Regions from separate parts of the Exiguobacterium sp. OS-77 genome, predicted to be linked through region 2. Evidence: a T-box and tRNA genes for the amino acid it is inferred to sense, from the RefSeq annotation. Region 2 holds a T-box; the other holds one or more tRNA genes.
The links. The T-box of region 2 lies ahead of ileS (isoleucine--tRNA ligase). A T-box ahead of a tRNA ligase gene usually reads a tRNA of that ligase, here a tRNA-Ile.
Positions count from the first base shown of each region.

Region 1: it has a tRNA-Ile gene. The T-box ahead of ileS (isoleucine--tRNA ligase) is inferred to sense a tRNA for this amino acid. The anticodon was not compared.

Region 1 is NZ_DF239008.1:2,269,575-2,277,837, forward strand. It holds gene EXG77_RS11740 (PstS family phosphate ABC transporter substrate-binding protein) at 1-883, opposite strand, end outside; gene EXG77_RS11745 (penicillin-binding protein 2) at 1,109-3,181, opposite strand; gene EXG77_RS11750 (superoxide dismutase) at 3,317-3,925, opposite strand; gene EXG77_RS11755 (alpha-amylase) at 4,019-5,479, opposite strand; tRNA gene EXG77_RS11760 (tRNA-Ile) at 5,596-5,669, opposite strand; tRNA gene EXG77_RS11765 (tRNA-Met) at 5,681-5,754, opposite strand; gene EXG77_RS11770 (Na/Pi cotransporter family protein) at 5,882-7,525, opposite strand; gene EXG77_RS11775 (hypothetical protein) at 7,733-8,218, shown strand.
Region 2 is NZ_DF239008.1:1,843,192-1,851,454, reverse strand. It holds gene EXG77_RS09540 (DUF2188 domain-containing protein) at 188-412, shown strand; gene EXG77_RS09535 (helix-turn-helix transcriptional regulator) at 549-758, shown strand; gene EXG77_RS09530 (hypothetical protein) at 751-1,134, shown strand; gene EXG77_RS09525 (hypothetical protein) at 1,165-1,671, shown strand; gene EXG77_RS09520 (GNAT family N-acetyltransferase) at 1,640-2,224, opposite strand; T-box leader at 2,310-2,555, shown strand; gene ileS (isoleucine--tRNA ligase) at 2,612-5,692, shown strand; gene EXG77_RS09510 (SMI1/KNR4 family protein) at 5,703-6,188, shown strand; gene EXG77_RS09505 (GNAT family N-acetyltransferase) at 6,205-6,681, shown strand; gene EXG77_RS16345 (hypothetical protein) at 6,719-6,871, opposite strand; gene EXG77_RS09500 (hypothetical protein) at 6,930-7,586, opposite strand; gene EXG77_RS09495 (glyoxalase) at 7,718-8,263, shown strand, end outside.

The sequences.
Region 1 (8,263 bases), 430 kb from region 2:
TGTATCCGACTTCTTCAGCAAGATCACCAGCGTTTTCGTTCGTGAACTTCACGAAGTCTGCGACTTGTTTTTTGTCTTTCATTGATTTGTTATTGACATACGTGTAAATTTCACGTGAAAGCGGGTAAGATAAATCTTTGATCGTTTCAGGTGTTGGATCAACTGCGTCTTTTCCTTCAGCAGCAAGTGGTACTTCCTTCAACTTATCTTTATTCTCTGCGTAGTAAGCGTAACCGAAGTAGCCGATTGCGCCTTTCGTTCCTTCAACACCTTTAACGAGTACGTTGTCGTCCTCAGATAATTGAACATCTTTACGCATATCTTTTTTCTCAAGTACTTTTTCAGAGAAGAAGTCGAATGTTCCTGAATCTTTACCTGGGCTGAAGAATTTCAATGGTTCAGCTGGGTAAGAAGAATCGACATCTTTCCAAGTCTTGATGTTCGGGTCGAGCCAGATTTTCTCGAGTTGCTCCATTGAAAGTTCTTTTACCCATGTATTTTCTTTACTGACTGCGACAGTCAAACCGTCATATGCGAGTGCAAGTTTTGTATATTCAATGTTGTTCTTTTTCGCTTCAGCTGCTTCTTCTTCTTTAATTTCACGCGATGCGTTTGAAAGATCTGTTTCCCCAACGACGAAGCGTTTGAATCCACCACCTGTACCAGAGACACCAACTGTGACATCTACATCTGGCTGCTCAGTCGAATACTCTTCACCGACAGCTTCCATAATCGGGAAGACTGTAGAAGAACCGTCGATTGCGATTTTTCCTTTTAAATCAGATGAGCTAGCAGAACCGCCTTTATCGTTACCACATGCTGCCCCCACTACTGCGATTGATGCTACCGTTGTGATGAGTGCTGTTTTTTTCATCCAAGACATGATTAATTTTCCTCCTCGAAAGTATGTCGCTGACGATGCTACGACTTTTTATCCGTTTTCCTTACAAGACTTATACTACGGACGAACTATTAAAACGAAATGAATCCAACGTAAAAGAATTGTAAAGGCGTGTTTTTTAGTGTTTACAATTCGAAATCCATTAGAAAAAAAGGTCAATACAAACAAAAAAACGAGAGTGATAGCTCACTCTCGCTTAGTTTCTAGTTAATTTGGCTTAGTTTGCCACGGTACATCCTTGACGTTGAAATACGCTTTGACAAGATCATGACCGATTTTCGAGTTGACCGTCTCTTGCTCCATATAAGGAAGGAACACAGCCCACGCCATTTCTGGATTATCATATGGTGCCCAGCCGACAAGGTTCGAGTTCAATGAACGAACTGGTTGTCCACTTCCGTCACGTAAGGCGATTCCATCATCACCATAGACACTAACCTGCGCTGTACCTGTTTTCGCAGCTGCATCAATACCGGTTTGGGCAATGATTTTTGCTGTACCACGCTCTCCTTTAACGACACGATGCAATCCTTCGCGGACATGATCAATGTTATCTTGACTGACCTCAATCCGATTCAGGTAATTCGTCTTGAAGCTATAATCCACTTGTTTCGTTCCTTTTTCAATCGAATTCGACGCGAGAACTTCTTTTAAGAAGTGCGGTTGAACACGATAGCCACCATTGGCAAGTGTTGAAATATACTGTGCAACTTGTAGCGGTGTAAAGGCATCGTACTGTCCGATGACTCGGTCCATGAGTAGCGTGACACGGTCCGGTGTCCCTTGAACACCTTTTGCTTCGTACGGTAAATCGACACCGGTCGTCACTCCGAGCCCGAACTGACTGTAGTAATTCTGCATGATCGCAGCCGCTGCATCTACACTTGCTCCAGCGATACCATTACTCGGATATTTCGCCATCCGCATCGCAATATTGAACATGTAAACGTTTGATGAACGCTCAAGTGCCGTCAAATCCGTGATTGCTCCCATGTTGACGTACGATGCTTTTTTCGTACCACCAATCGTGATCGGAGCATCATTGATGACTTCGTTTTGACGGATAACACCTTCCTCAAGTCCCATCGCAACCGTTGCACCTTTGATCGTCGAACCGATTTGAAGCGACGTCAAGACGTTATTGATTGCGACATCTGAGAACTTGCCGGTTGCTGGATCCAACTTTTGACCAGACATCGCAAGAATCTCACCTGTCTGTGGATTCATGACGACGGCGTAACCTTCTTTTAGATAACGACTACCCATGCCACGCCCCATTTTAATGGCTTGTTGCATGATTTTGTCGACTTGTTTGTTGTACTCTGCATCAACAGTTAAAACGAGATCTTTACCAGACTCGCCTTCCTCGCGTTTTGGATCACCGACCGGCTCTCCGTTAAACGTCTCATACACATCGTATGCGGGTTTCCCACGCAGTAGATCTTCATACTGTTGTTCAAGGAATGATGTTCCGACACGGTCATTCAAGCTGTAACCTTTTGCTTTGAACTCTGCTTGTTGTTCTGCTGGAATCTTCGAGTACTTCCCAAAGATATTCCGAAGTGTTCCTTCATATGGATAAGAACGCTCGTAAAACGGTTCCACCGATACACCTTTTAAATCTTCTAGATTTTCATCGATGATCGCCATCTCTTTTGCAGATGCACCGAGTTTGACGAGCTGCGGATCAAGTGCATAACCAACTTCCATGTTATGTTTGATCGCGATGACTTCCATTGTCTGATCATCATAATCGATATCCTCTTTTGTGATGGCATCTAAACGAATTTTATCTTGCTCCGGAATCGAGAGCTTACTTTGTGCTTCTGTTGAAGGATACTTCTTTTTTACTGCCTCTTGGTATCGACGATCCGATTCTTTTGTATTCGTCGCCACCCAAAAATCCTTGATGTCCCGTTCCGTGACTTTCCAATCTTTTTTCGGTAGATCAATGATTGCCGCAAGACGCTGTGCAATTTCAATGCGTTCATCGACTTTCGTCGTTTGTGCGCGACGGTAGACGATGGAGTATTTAGAAATCGTATCAACCAAAAGACGACCATCCCGGTCATAAATCTTTCCGCGTGGCACTTCATATTTTGATGCGATCATTTCTGTTTTTTGAACTTCCCGCGAAATTTTCTCACCATTGACGATTTGCACGACTCCTAAACGGAAAATCAAAATCGCAAACAATAAAAAAACGACGAAGAACATTAAATTCAGACGAAGCGGCAGATGATTACGCCGTCTTCCTCGTACGGTGATTCGTTTAGCCATGGCGTACTCCCCTATCGTTCAAAAGTCATCTTGTTTCATTATATAGAAGGAAACTTTCCATAACAACCTATCCCATCATTTTCCGCATTAAAAAAAGCGTATCGTTCACAATTGAACGATACGCTCGTTTTCACATTACTTCGCGTCAGCGTAAAGCTTCGCTACGTGATCCCAATCAACGACGTTGAAGAACGCATTGATGTAATCAGGACGGCGGTTTTGGTAGTTGAGATAGTATGCATGTTCCCAAACATCAAGACCGAGGATTGGTGTTTTGCCTTCCATGACTGGTGTATCTTGGTTTGGTGTCGAAACGACTGCCAATTTCCCACCATCAACGATTAACCAAGCCCAACCTGAACCAAAACGAGTTGTTGCTGCTTTCGCGAATGCATCTTTGAATGCATCGAATGATCCGAATGCTTCGTCGATTGCTGCCGCGAGTTCCCCTGTTGGAGCAGCACCATCGTTCTTCTTCAACAGTTTCCAGAAGAATGAGTGGTTCCAGTGACCGCCACCGTTGTTACGGACTGCAGTTTGAATGTTTGCTGGGAGAGCATCCAAGTTTTGAAGAAGTTCTTCAAGTGACTTTCCTTCATGTTCTGTACCCTCAAGCGCCGCATTCACGTTCGTGACATACGTGTTGTGGTGTTTCGTGTGGTGAATCTCCATCGTACGAGCATCGATATGTGGCTCAAGCGCATCATAAGCGTAGCCGAGTTCTGGTAATTCAAATTTTGACATGTTCATGTCCCCCTTTGTACTATTTTCGAAAACTTCAATACCCTTTAAGACTAGCAAAAGAACCTGTGTTGACGCAAGTCAAGACCCTCGGATTTACTCGACTTCTCGTGGAGCAAAAACTGATACACCACCACCTGGAACTGGGAAGACACCAAATCCTTCATCGTCGATCACAACAGGGTGATCTTGATGGTTCGTATAGTCAAACCATTCTTGACCTGCACGTTCTTCACCGACAAACATCCGTTTTTCACACATATCGGCATTCGACAATAAGACCGCACAGCCGGAGTTCTCAATTTCCTCAACTCCACGACGAACCCAACCGACACAATGTGGATCATCGAGATAATCTTCTTGTTCACCATACGCTTTGTGATACCGTGCATAGAGTAAGGCATCAATCATTTCTTTTTTTCCTTCTACCGGATGTGGTCCTTGCACACCATAATAGTCACCGTAGAAGACACATGGATAACCATCTTTACGAAGTAAAATCGCCGCGTAAGCATGTTGTTTAAACCAGTCATCCACCCACGACTCCAGTGATTCGCCCGGTTGTGAATCGTGATTATCGACGAACGTGACGGCATTCGTCGGGTGTGATTCGACAAGGGTATCCGCAAACAACGTCGTCATATCAAAGTCTTGCCCCTGCTTCGAAGCTTCATGGAACTTGTAATGAAGCGGAACATCGAATAAATCGATCGTATAGTCGACGCTATCGAGGAAATGACGACAATCATCGAGATCTGATTTCCAGAACTCACCGACCATATAGAAGTCACCTTCACTTTTTTCAATCATTGATTTTGCGAATTCATGAACGAATTCATAGTTGATATGTTTGATGGCATCGAGTCGGAAACCTTGGCAATCAATTGTTTCTTGGAACCAATGTCCCCAGCGGATCATTTCTTCTCGGACTTCAGGGTGATTATAATCGATGTTCGCGAACATCAAATAGTCATAGTTTCCGAATTCATCATCGACTTGATCATTCCAATCTTTATTTTTACCGGAAATTTTAAAGACACCCGTCTTTTCTTCACGAGCATCAAAATCCGTTCCATTGAAAAATTCATGTGTCCAGATGAAATCTGAATATTTTCCGTTACGTCCCGGGAACGTAAACTTCGTCCAAGCTTCGATTTCAAACTCTTCTGAAATTTCTTTCGAACGATCTTCCGGATGGACTTCGACGACATTGATCGTCTCGAGTTCATCGGCTGCTGCTTTATGGTTCATGACGACATCCGCGTAAACAGCGATATCGTTCTCACGAGCAACCTGGATCGCTTCGACGAGTTCATCTTTCGTACCGTATTTCGTACGGACCGTTCCTTTTTGATCAAATTCGCCTAAATCATAGACGTCATAGATGCCATATCCTGTATCTTCATCCGATTGACCTTTTGACGCCGGTGGAATCCACACGGACGTGATGCCGGCAGCACGTAATTCAGGCGCCCGCTCTTTCAAGCGTTGCCAGTGCTTCCCATCATTCTCTACATGCCACTCAAAAAACTGCATCATCGTATGGTTACGTTCCATCTCTCTTCGCTCTCCCTTAGTTACTATAGTATGAATATTATTACAATATCTTTACTATTCCCCGGGGGAACAAAAATAAACGCTCCTCGTTTTTCAACGAGAAGCGTTCTACTGAATGGACCCTGCAGGGCTCGAACCTGCGACCGGACGGTTATGAGCCGTCTGCTCTGACCAGCTGAGCTAAGGGTCCTTAAGTAATAGTAGCGGCGGAGGGAGTCGAACCCACGACCTCACGGGTATGAACCGTACGCTCTAGCCAGCTGAGCTACACCGCCATGATGTATGTTTCTTACTCTTACTAGATTACGAGATGTGGCGAAACTTGTCAATATGCTATTTCAAAAAAATAAACAGCTGATTTCATTTTTTGAAATCAGCTGTCATAGATAAATCGTATTTCACTTAGTTCGTTAATGCGGTCCGCTGTTCAAGGACGAGATCCGTGATGTTGACAGCGTGATCGCCAATTCGTTCGAGGTTCGACAAGAGATCGACGAAAATCATCCCTGCTTGTCCCGTACATTCGCCAGCGTTAACACGAAGGACATGATGCTTACGGAATGAACGTTCGAGTGCATCGAGTTTACCTTCGAGTTCAAGAACTTTTCGAGCCCGTGTGACATCATCCTCTTCGACAGCGCGAACGGCACAATCGACGATTTCTTGTGTCAAAGCGTACATGTCATCAAGTTCTTGCTTCGCTGATGATGTGAACTGAATCCGGTTGACGATTTGGAAGTCAACCAATTCGACGATGTTTTCAACGTGGTCACCAATCCGTTCAAAATCATTGACGGCATGCATCAGTAACGAGTGCTCATTTGATTCACGTTCTGATAAATCATGTGCCGCTACTTTAACGAGATAACTCGTGACTTCTGTATTTAAATGGTTGATCGCATATTCAATCTGTTGTGATTCCGATACATCTTTCTTATCATGCGATTGTGTGTAACGCTGTGCTTTTGCAAGTGCGTCTTTCGAGAATTCACCCATACGCAATACTTCGAGCTTTGCTTGGTTTAATGCGAGTGCTGAAGATTGGTTCAAGATATTTTGATCCAGATGACGCGGTTTTGAATCAATCGTCGTATCCGTACCCGGTACGATTTTTTGTACAAGCCATGCGATTTGCGCAATGAACCAACACTGAATCAACGTATTGACGACGTTGAATGTTCCATGTGCAAAGGCGATTTGCATCTTTGGACCTAAATCAAGCGCGCCCGTGATCCAAGTAATGAAATTCGAGAAGATCGGTAAAGCAATCAAGAATAAAATCGTCCCGATAATGTTGAAGATGACGTGTGCTGCTGCTGTTCGTTTAGCTGCAATCGACGCACCAAGTGCTGCGAGTACTGCTGTGATCGTCGTTCCGATGTTATCACCGAACAAGACGGGAAGTGCTGCTTTGATATCGATCATGCCACCAGCGTATAGCTCTTGTAAGATACCGATCGTTGCTGACGACGACTGAACAAGAACGGTAAAGATCGTTCCGACGAATACACCAAGCAATGGGTTATCCGACATCGATACCGTCAACTCACGGAACCAGACACTTGACTCAAGTGGAGCCATTCCGTCGCCCATCAATGTCAAACCATAGAACAATGCACCGAAGCCAAAGAAAATCTGTCCGATGTATTGAACCCTTTCTTTATTAAAGAAGAAGATCAAGAAAGCACCAATGGCGATTGCTGGAAGCGCAGCTTCCTTGACGTTAAAGCCGATGATGAAGGCCGTAATCGTTGTTCCGATGTTAGCCCCCATGACGACTCCAATCGCCTGTCGTAAATTCATCAGACCTGCACTAACGAGTCCGACGACGATGACGGTCGTCCCTGACGACGACTGTATCAAAATCGTGACGACGATACCTGCTAGGATACCTAACAGTGGGTTCGTCGTATATTTATCGAGGATATAACGTAATCGGTCTCCTGCTGTTTTTTGGAGCCCATCTCCCATATACTTAATACCGAATAGGAAAATCCCGAGTCCACCGATGAAGGTGAAAATCATTTCCTGCAAATCATAGTTCATCTTGCCAGCTCCTTTATTTCATGTGGATTGATGTGTTTGTAAAGTTTATTTTCTCAACTCCCCCATTATGTAAAGGTCTGTTGAACTTGTAAATAGTTTTTGAGACATCCGTTTGTTAAGGTTTTATTAATCTGTACCATTACACAAAAACCCTTTATTACTAATAAAAATTAAATAATTAAAATCTGTTTTAAAACAGTAGAAAGAGTGATTTACTTGTCATTTTTACGTCAACTGATTAATTACTTACAAACTTCTTTAATTCCAAATCGTCCGTTTTTGCGTCTTCGTTTGGCAGATGTTTCCCTTTATTTTTGTGGATTAGCTTGGATTTCATTTTGGACGACGGTCATTGATTCCTTCTTTTTACAAAAAAACATCCCAATCGTCGTCTGGTTCATCCTTCATTTCATCTTTATCGCAATCGCTGTATTACTTTACGTATTGTTTATGGCGTATCTAACGAAGGGATTTGTCCGATTGTTGCTTCCCCGTCCGTGGGCGTATCGCCAAACGTTTCCTTACACGGTCGCGACGAATCTCTGGTCTTTCCCACTCGGTATGCTTCTATATCAACTCGATTATCCTCGCTTCGGAATCGGGATACTCGTAATCGGACACCTCGTCTACACATTAGTGCCATTATGGATTGCCCGTTCCGCGAAGCCACGCGCTTCACGCAAACCTCAATGAGTATCAAAATCAGGCGTCCGACGGATTGACGGACGTCCTTCTTTC
Region 2 (8,263 bases):
TCGAATCAAGGCAAGACATGTATATGAGAATGAATTACGAAGACACGCGGTCAGCACGAAAAAAGCAACCTTTCGATTGATGACATGTCTACGTTGCCAATCGAAGATACTGTTGAACAGGGACATCAAGATAGTCACCAATGTGACGTGAACGAATCTAGCTTACACGTATGAGAGGAGGAGTTGGATGAAACGAGAGCAACATGTCACGCCACATCCTAAAGGTGGCTATCAAGTGAAAGCTGCTGGTGCGACTCGAGCAACTAAACGATTTGCTACACAGAAAGAAGCGATTGCAGAAGGGCGTCGCATTGCGAAAAGTCAGAAGACGGAGCTTGTCATTCATAACAAAGAAGGGCAGATTCGCGAAAAAGATTCCTACGGACATGATCCATTTCCACCACGAGGTTGAGCCATCATATACGACACGTTCTGATCATCAGAACGTGTTTTTTAATAATCCTCATGTCAAATGTTTTTGACATGAGGATGGAATTTCATTACAGTAGAGATGTAAAAAGAATTTGACACGTCGTGGAGGAATGGACATGAGAAACCACATCAAAGAGCGACGTCTAGCGGCAAAATTATCGCAACAAGAACTGGCTGACCGTTGTCAGGTCAGTCGGCAGACGATCAATGCGATTGAAAACAACAAGTATGATCCGACTTTACAATTAGCGTTTAATATCGCCAAAGTATTGCAGACACAAGTCGATCATCTGTTCATTTCAGAACAGGAGGAATGGGATGTCTAAGAAAAAAACGGGTTTATTTTTAGTAACGCTCGTGATAGTGGCGAGTCTTACCATCATTAGTATGATCATCGAAAACAACGTAACGTTCTTCTCGATTGTTCAATTGGCGATTTTGTTGATCATGTTCTTCTCGTATTTTACGTGGGCACGTTCAGGAGAAGACAGTCGACCGACACCGAATGATGAACTTGGAGAAAAGATTACGACGGAGAGTGGGCTCGTTAGCTACAAAATTCTGATCGTCCTGATTTTTGGATTCATCTGTCTCGATTACTTTTTGCATGAATCAGCGAATCTGTTATTGATCGTCTTGTTCGCGATCGGACTGACACTGTTGCCGATCATTGAATTCCTAAAGGCACGATCCTATCGATGAAAAGGAATGGCAGTCGATCTTCTGCAATGGATGTTAGATACATTACTGGGAGAGACGACTCGTGTAAAAGTGCAAGTGCCAATTAACAGCGATTTTTTATGGAGGAAGGGAATCACCGTGACAGAATTAGAGTACCGATTAAGGAAACATATTGCTGAGATGGATTTCGAGAAAGCAGCGAAACTATTTTTAGAGTTAACAAAAGAAGAGCAATTCAACATGATTCTTAGTGCAGGGTTTGATACGTTTCATCTCACGATATATGCCTTTATGAATTATTTACTCCAACACCACGAATCGAGCGAGATACATGATTTGACATCTTCATTGATGCTACATCCACTTTGCCATCTCGAGGGAGCTTGCATAATCGCTTTATTCCATGCAAAAAAAGCAGTCGAACTAGATCCTGATAACATCGAATGGTACATCAATTTGTTGATGTTTGAAAAGCATCCCGATGCTTGGTTTGCGCAATCAGAAGTAGAAGAAGTCTACCGACGGATCAAAGAGTTAGAGTCGAAGAACCTAAAGTGAGATCTTTGACAGACCACTCACTCCGCAAAATCGAGTACATATACAAATCATCGAACTGACCACGTGTTTTCTCATATTGACGAAGCAACCCTTCACGCTGAAAACCAAGACGTTCAAGCAATTGGTGTGAAGCAGTATTTGCTGGTAAGACAAGTGCTTCGATACGATTTAAAGAGAGCTCCTCAAACCCATATGTGATGACTGCAAGTGCTGCTTCTTTCGCGATGCCTTGTCCCTGATAGGCAGGATTCAACTCAAAACCAAGTTCTGCCCGCTGATGGCGTGCCGACTGATTCAAGAATCCGCAACTGCCGATGATGACATCGTCTTCTTGTAACGCGATCCCGAACCGGATACCCGTGCCATCGCGACGAATCGAAGCGTACCAGTCAATCTCTTCAAGCGCGTCTGCTTCTGATTGAAAGGGGGCGAGCCCCATCTGTTTGACGACTTGTTCGTCTGATAAATAGGCGAGGACACTCGTAGCATCTTCGGGTAACACTTCGCGTAAGACGAGACGGTTCGTTTTAAGCGTTGGGAAAGTATGTAACATTCAAAAAAACTCCTTTGCAAGAAAATGTATAAAGCTGTTGTGCAGTCTTTAAGTCATATGGTAAGATTCTCCACAACAAGAGCATATCATTTCGTTGACGAGAAAGAGTAATGATTGTCCCTCTGCCTTACAGAAAACCGGGATTGCTGAGAGCCGGTAGCCAGATCAATCATGAAGATCCTCTCTGAGAAGTCACGCTGAACCATTCAGTAAGCGTGACCGGGTGTCCACCGTTACATGGAATGCGCATGATAGTGTGCAACTAAGTGCTGTCGAGAATAAGCATTCTCGGCGGAATATGGGTGGTATCGCGGTGAAGTCCGTCCCTGTCAAAGGGGGCGGACTTTTTTGTATTCTCTTAGTTACCGACAAAGGAGCGAACAAGAGATGACGTCACAAAATCAAGCAGAAACCGTACAACAACGCGAGGAGCGTGTCCGCAACAGATGGAAACAAGACCAAGTCTTCGCACGATCGATTGAACAACGCACGGAAGCGGAATTCGTATTCTACGAAGGACCGCCGACCGCGAACGGCTTACCCCACGTCGGTCATGCACTCGGACGAACCGTCAAGGATACCGTCGCCCGCTATAAGACGATGCAAGGATTCCGGGTCGAACGAAAAGCCGGCTGGGATACACATGGACTACCGGTCGAACTCGGGGTCGAGAAACAACTCGGCATCTCCGGCAAACAAGCGATCGAAGACTATGGTGTCGAAGCATTCATCGCCCGCTGTAAGGAAAGTGTCTTCTCCTATGAAACACAGTGGCGTGCCTTCACGGAAAAACTCGGCTACTGGGTCGACATGGATGACCCTTACGTGACGATGGAGGACGAGTATATCGAAAGCGTCTGGCATATCCTCGGGACGATCCATGACAAGGGCTGGTTGACGAAGGGACATCGTGTATCACCGTATTGTCCGAGCTGTCAGACGTCACTCAGTTCCCATGAAGTCGCGCAAGGCTATCAGGACGTGACGGACTTATCGGCGACGGTCAAACTTCCGATCGTCGACATGGAGCAGACATTTCTGCTTGCGTGGACGACGACACCTTGGACGTTACCGGCAAACGTCGCGGTTGCGGTTCATCCTGAATTGACGTACGTCACGGTAGAGTTTGAAGGAGAGCGATTCATTGTCGCTAAAGCGTTAGTCGCTGAACTGTTCTCGGAATCCGTCGAGGTCGTATCCGAACAGCTCGGTGCGGAACTCGTCGGTTTGCGTTATGAACCACCGTTTGATTTCGTGACGCCAGAGAACGGTCATACGGTCGTCGGGGCGCCCTTCGTCCAAGCGACGAGCGGAACCGGACTTGTCCATCTTGCTCCAGCGTACGGGGAAGAGGATTACCGGGTCGTCCGGGAAAACGGTCTGTCATTCGTTAATGTCGTCGATGCTGCTGGGTGTTACACGGATGCCGTTCCACCACTCGTTGGTCGATTCGTCAAGGAGTCAGATGTCGCGATCATCCAGATGCTCGCTGAACGGGGACGCTTGTTTGCGAAAAAACGCTATACGCACAGCTATCCGCATTGTTGGCGATGTGACTCACCACTGCTCTATTACGCACAAGACAACTGGTTCATCGAGACGACGGCCGTCAAGGAACAACTCCTTGCGAACAATGCATCTGTGACGTGGTATCCCGATCACGTCAAGGAAGGGCGGTTCGGAAAGTTCCTTGAGCAACTCGTCGACTGGAACATCAGTCGCAATCGCTACTGGGGTACACCACTGAACGTCTGGGAGTGTGAAGCGTGTGACACGACATTCGTTCCAAAAAATAAGGCGGACTTGTTGCACCGGACGACATCGACGGAATCCGTCGAGTTGCATAAACCGTACGTTGATGCGTTATCGGTCTCGTGTCCGACGTGTCAGGGTGTGATGCACCGGACACCAGAAGTCATCGATGTCTGGTTTGATAGCGGAGCGATGCCGTTCGCGCAACAGCATTATCCGTCACGGACGCAGACGCTTAACCGGTATCCAGCCGATGTCGTCATCGAAGGCATCGATCAGACGCGGGGCTGGTTCTACAGTTTGCAAGCGATCTCGACACTCTTCACGGGACAGCCTGCCTATAAGCGTGTCCTCGCACTCGGGCACGTCCTCGATGAGAACGGGCAGAAGATGTCGAAGAGTCGTGGAAATGCCCTCGATCCGGTGGCGTTGATCGAAGCATATGGTGCTGATAGCCTGCGCTGGGCGCTACTCGTCGACAGCAGTCCGTGGAGTGCGAAACGGTTTGCTGAGCGGATCGTCCAAGAAGCAAAATCAAAACTAGTCGATACGTTGGATCATGCCGTCCAGTTTTATCTGACATATGCCGAACTAGACGGATTTGATGGCTCACGTCCGCAAAAACGGACGCGTCTCGACGAATGGTTGCTCTCGCGTGTCCATCAGACGACGCAAGACGTGACGGATGCGATGGACGATTATCAATTGACTCAAGCAGCACGGAGTCTTGCGCAACTCGTCGATGAGATCAGTAACTGGTACATCCGCCGTTCGCGGGAACGTTTCTGGCAAGCTGACTGGTCGCAAGAGAAACAAGCCGCGTACAAGACGCTTCACTTCGCACTTTCGACGACGGCACGACTACTCGCTCCGTTCACCCCATACCTTGCCGATGATGTCTATCAGCGATTAACAGGAATGAGCGTGCATGTAGCGGATTATCCGGTTGCCGATCGATCGATGCTCCGACCTGATCTGGAATACGAAATGGCACAGGTTGTCTCTGTCGTCGAGTTAGGACGACAAGTACGTAATACGCACGCCTTAAAAGTCAAACAACCGCTTGCTAGCCTAAGCGTCCAATCGAGCGAAACCTTTTCGTGGGCGGACTATACGGCAATCATTCAAGAGGAACTGAATGTAAAAGACGTCCAAATCGTTCCGACGACGCAAGCGACGACACGGTTCCGTCTTAAACTGAACTTCCGCGCAGCCGGAGCGAAATTCGCACAGCAAGCGAACGCGATCCACCAATGGCTACAACAATTGTCTGCACAGGAGACTTCCGACTTGCTCGAGACCGGAAGATTGATCTATCAGACCGCATCAGGCGATGAAGTCGAAGTGCGTCAAGCGGACGTCATCATCGAACCAATCGTCCAGACGGGCTTTGCTGCTGCGACGATTGGTGGACTCACCGTGACGCTCGATACACGAATCACGGAAACACTGGAGCAAGAACGCTGGATGCGGGAGCTAGTCCGTTATATCCAGTCGGAACGGAAGGCACAAGCGTTATCGCGGGACGCCCGAATCGATCTCGTCTTGTCGGTCGATGCGACGTTCCAACCGATCGTCGAGACGTTTGAGCCTTTGTTATTCAAACACCTTGCCTTATCCTCCGTGCGAACTGAACCGCTACAAGGAGCAGGGGATGTTCAGCTAGGCGGACACGATGTCGGTGTCTCGTTCACACCAACAAAAGAATATTGTTAAGAAGAAGAACATGATTGCATTAGAAGCATTTAAAGCTCGACTCGTCGACGGTTTGTTAGAGGTCCAAAAAGAAGAAGGGGAAGTAGCACGAGAACGTTTCATCTTTAACCGAGGAGCAACGGACGAACAGCTCGCGCTGTTACCTGCGTGGACGGCAGACGACTATCAGACGTTCTTACGTCAACATAACGGGGCGAAGCTGTTTCAACACGAAACGTTATCCTACAACGATGGGTTCGAACTCTTTTCAATCGAAGATTGCCTGACGTATAGCGAGATGTGGGAATGTCCCGAAAACTTCTTGGCGATCGGCGCAGGACCAGACGGGGAGTGGATCGTCTACGAGATGAATCGCCCAGCAGGAAATCGGATTTGGAGTGGGGAATTTCTTAATTTCGAGGAATGGGAGGAAGACGCGATGCCGTTTGGCTTCGAGCGATGGCTCGACTACTTGAGCGTCGCGCAAGGCACGCCATTTTGGGAATGGTTCCGTTAAGAGAGGAAGAGGTTCAGTGGACATTCAATTACAGACAGCGTCTCTTGCAGACGCTGCGAAGCTTCATACGCTTCAAATCGAGGCGTTTTCAGAAACGCTTGAGCGGTATCAAGATTTTGCAACGAATCCGGCGAACGAATCGATCGATCGTGTCATTCACCGGATCACGCATCCGAGCAGTACGTTTCATCAAATCATCGTCGACGGTGTCGTCGTCGGCGGGATTTGTGTCGTTGCGAAAGCACCGAGGCGCTACGCCATCAGTCCGATGTTCTTAGATCCAGCCCGTCAAGGTGAAGGAATCGCCCAACGCGCATTACAGCTCGTTGAAGTAGCGTATCCGGCTGCAACGACATGGGAACTGCGGACGATTCGCGAAGAGACACGTAACTGTTACTTTTATGAGAAGATGGGTTACCGATTGACGGGTGTCAGTCAACCGCTCAACGAACGGGCGACACTCGTTTCCTATCAAAAATCGGTTTCGGAATGAGCGGGTTTTGTCGGAAGGAAGAACCACCACAGATTCGTCAAAAGAAGAAGACGAACTCACCGATGTCCTCAAGGTTAGCTAACGGATTATCGACCAGGTACGATTCGTGACTGACGCCGAAGAGGAACAAAGGAAAGAAGACATAGAAGTATCGTTTCCAAAAGAATGACGCACGACCTGTTTGAGACATATGAGCACCTCCTGAAGGAATGGCACGCTTCTTCTGACTGGAAGAAGCGTGTGTTCGTTTACGATAAGGATGGTGTACCGACGACTTCGACGTGGCGCGTGACCGTATCAAACAGACGTGTCCGCGTATCGTTATGAGACAACAGCAACGGTTCACCGGTCTCGTCATAGATGAAGGCAATCGGAATCGAAAAACCACAGTTGCGGTACGAACCATCGGCATGACTCGTTCCGATCATGAGCGCTTGTTGCGCCTGACTGATACTACGTGCTTCACCGGACCACTCGGCGTATTGTTCTTCACTGAACATGCCGACGCCAATCGGGTTGAAAATGAGATCAAGTCCGGATTCCTCGCGTAGTCCGTCTTTTCCTAAGAAGATTTCGCGACAGAGGACGTATCCATAGCGGAACGACCCGTCGTTTGCTGCTGAAGGCGTGTAAAGCGGTCCGGCTTCTGGTGTTTTTGCGCGATCAAGCAGAATCGTCCCGGTCGCATCGATGATGACAGCGCGATCGAGATTCGCTTCATCCTTGTAACCGAGGACGATGGCTGTTTCGAACTGTTTGGCAAGATGTTGCACGCGTTCGAGTTCCGTGACCGTACAATAGCCTTCCGGGTAGACAATCAGATCGACTTCAGGATAAGCGGCGATTTCACGTTCAAATTGCTCGAGTCCGGTCTCGCGTTTTGGTTGAGCGATTAATAATTTCATCAAAACATCCTTTCAGGTATAAATATATCTGAAAAATCAGACTTTCCATTCGTCATGATTTTACCATTAGTGGTAAAATAAAGCATATCGAATTTGATAAATTTTACGGCAAATGAAGGAAGGTCATCAGCTTGAACATTTCGAAAACCACTCTTGTGACACGCCATCTACCGGCAATGAAGGCTTTTTACATAAACGAGATCGGATTCCCGCTCGTTTCGGAAACGAATGAGTCGTTTACGCTGCAAATCGGTACCGATCAACTGACATATCAACAGACGGACGATGTTGATACGCAGTACCATATGGCGTTCAACATTCCGGAAAACGTCTTCCAACAAGGAAAAGCGTGGCTCGTAGAACGGACACCACTCTTGATCGAAGATGGACAGGACGAGATTTATTTTGACTTCACGGACTCGCATTCCTGCTATTTTTATGATCCAGATGAAAATGTCTTGGAGCTGATCGCGCGGCATCAAATCAATCCATCTAAAGCGGAACCGACGTTTGATGTATCCGACATTCTCGGAATCGGTGAGATGAGTCTGACGGTGAAAGACGTGCTTGAAGTGGGTGAGCAGTTAGCAGAGATTGGCGTTCTCGAACGACGGGAACGTCCGCTCAATGGCGCGTCACTCAACTTCCTCGGACCAGTCGCGGATGGAACGCATATC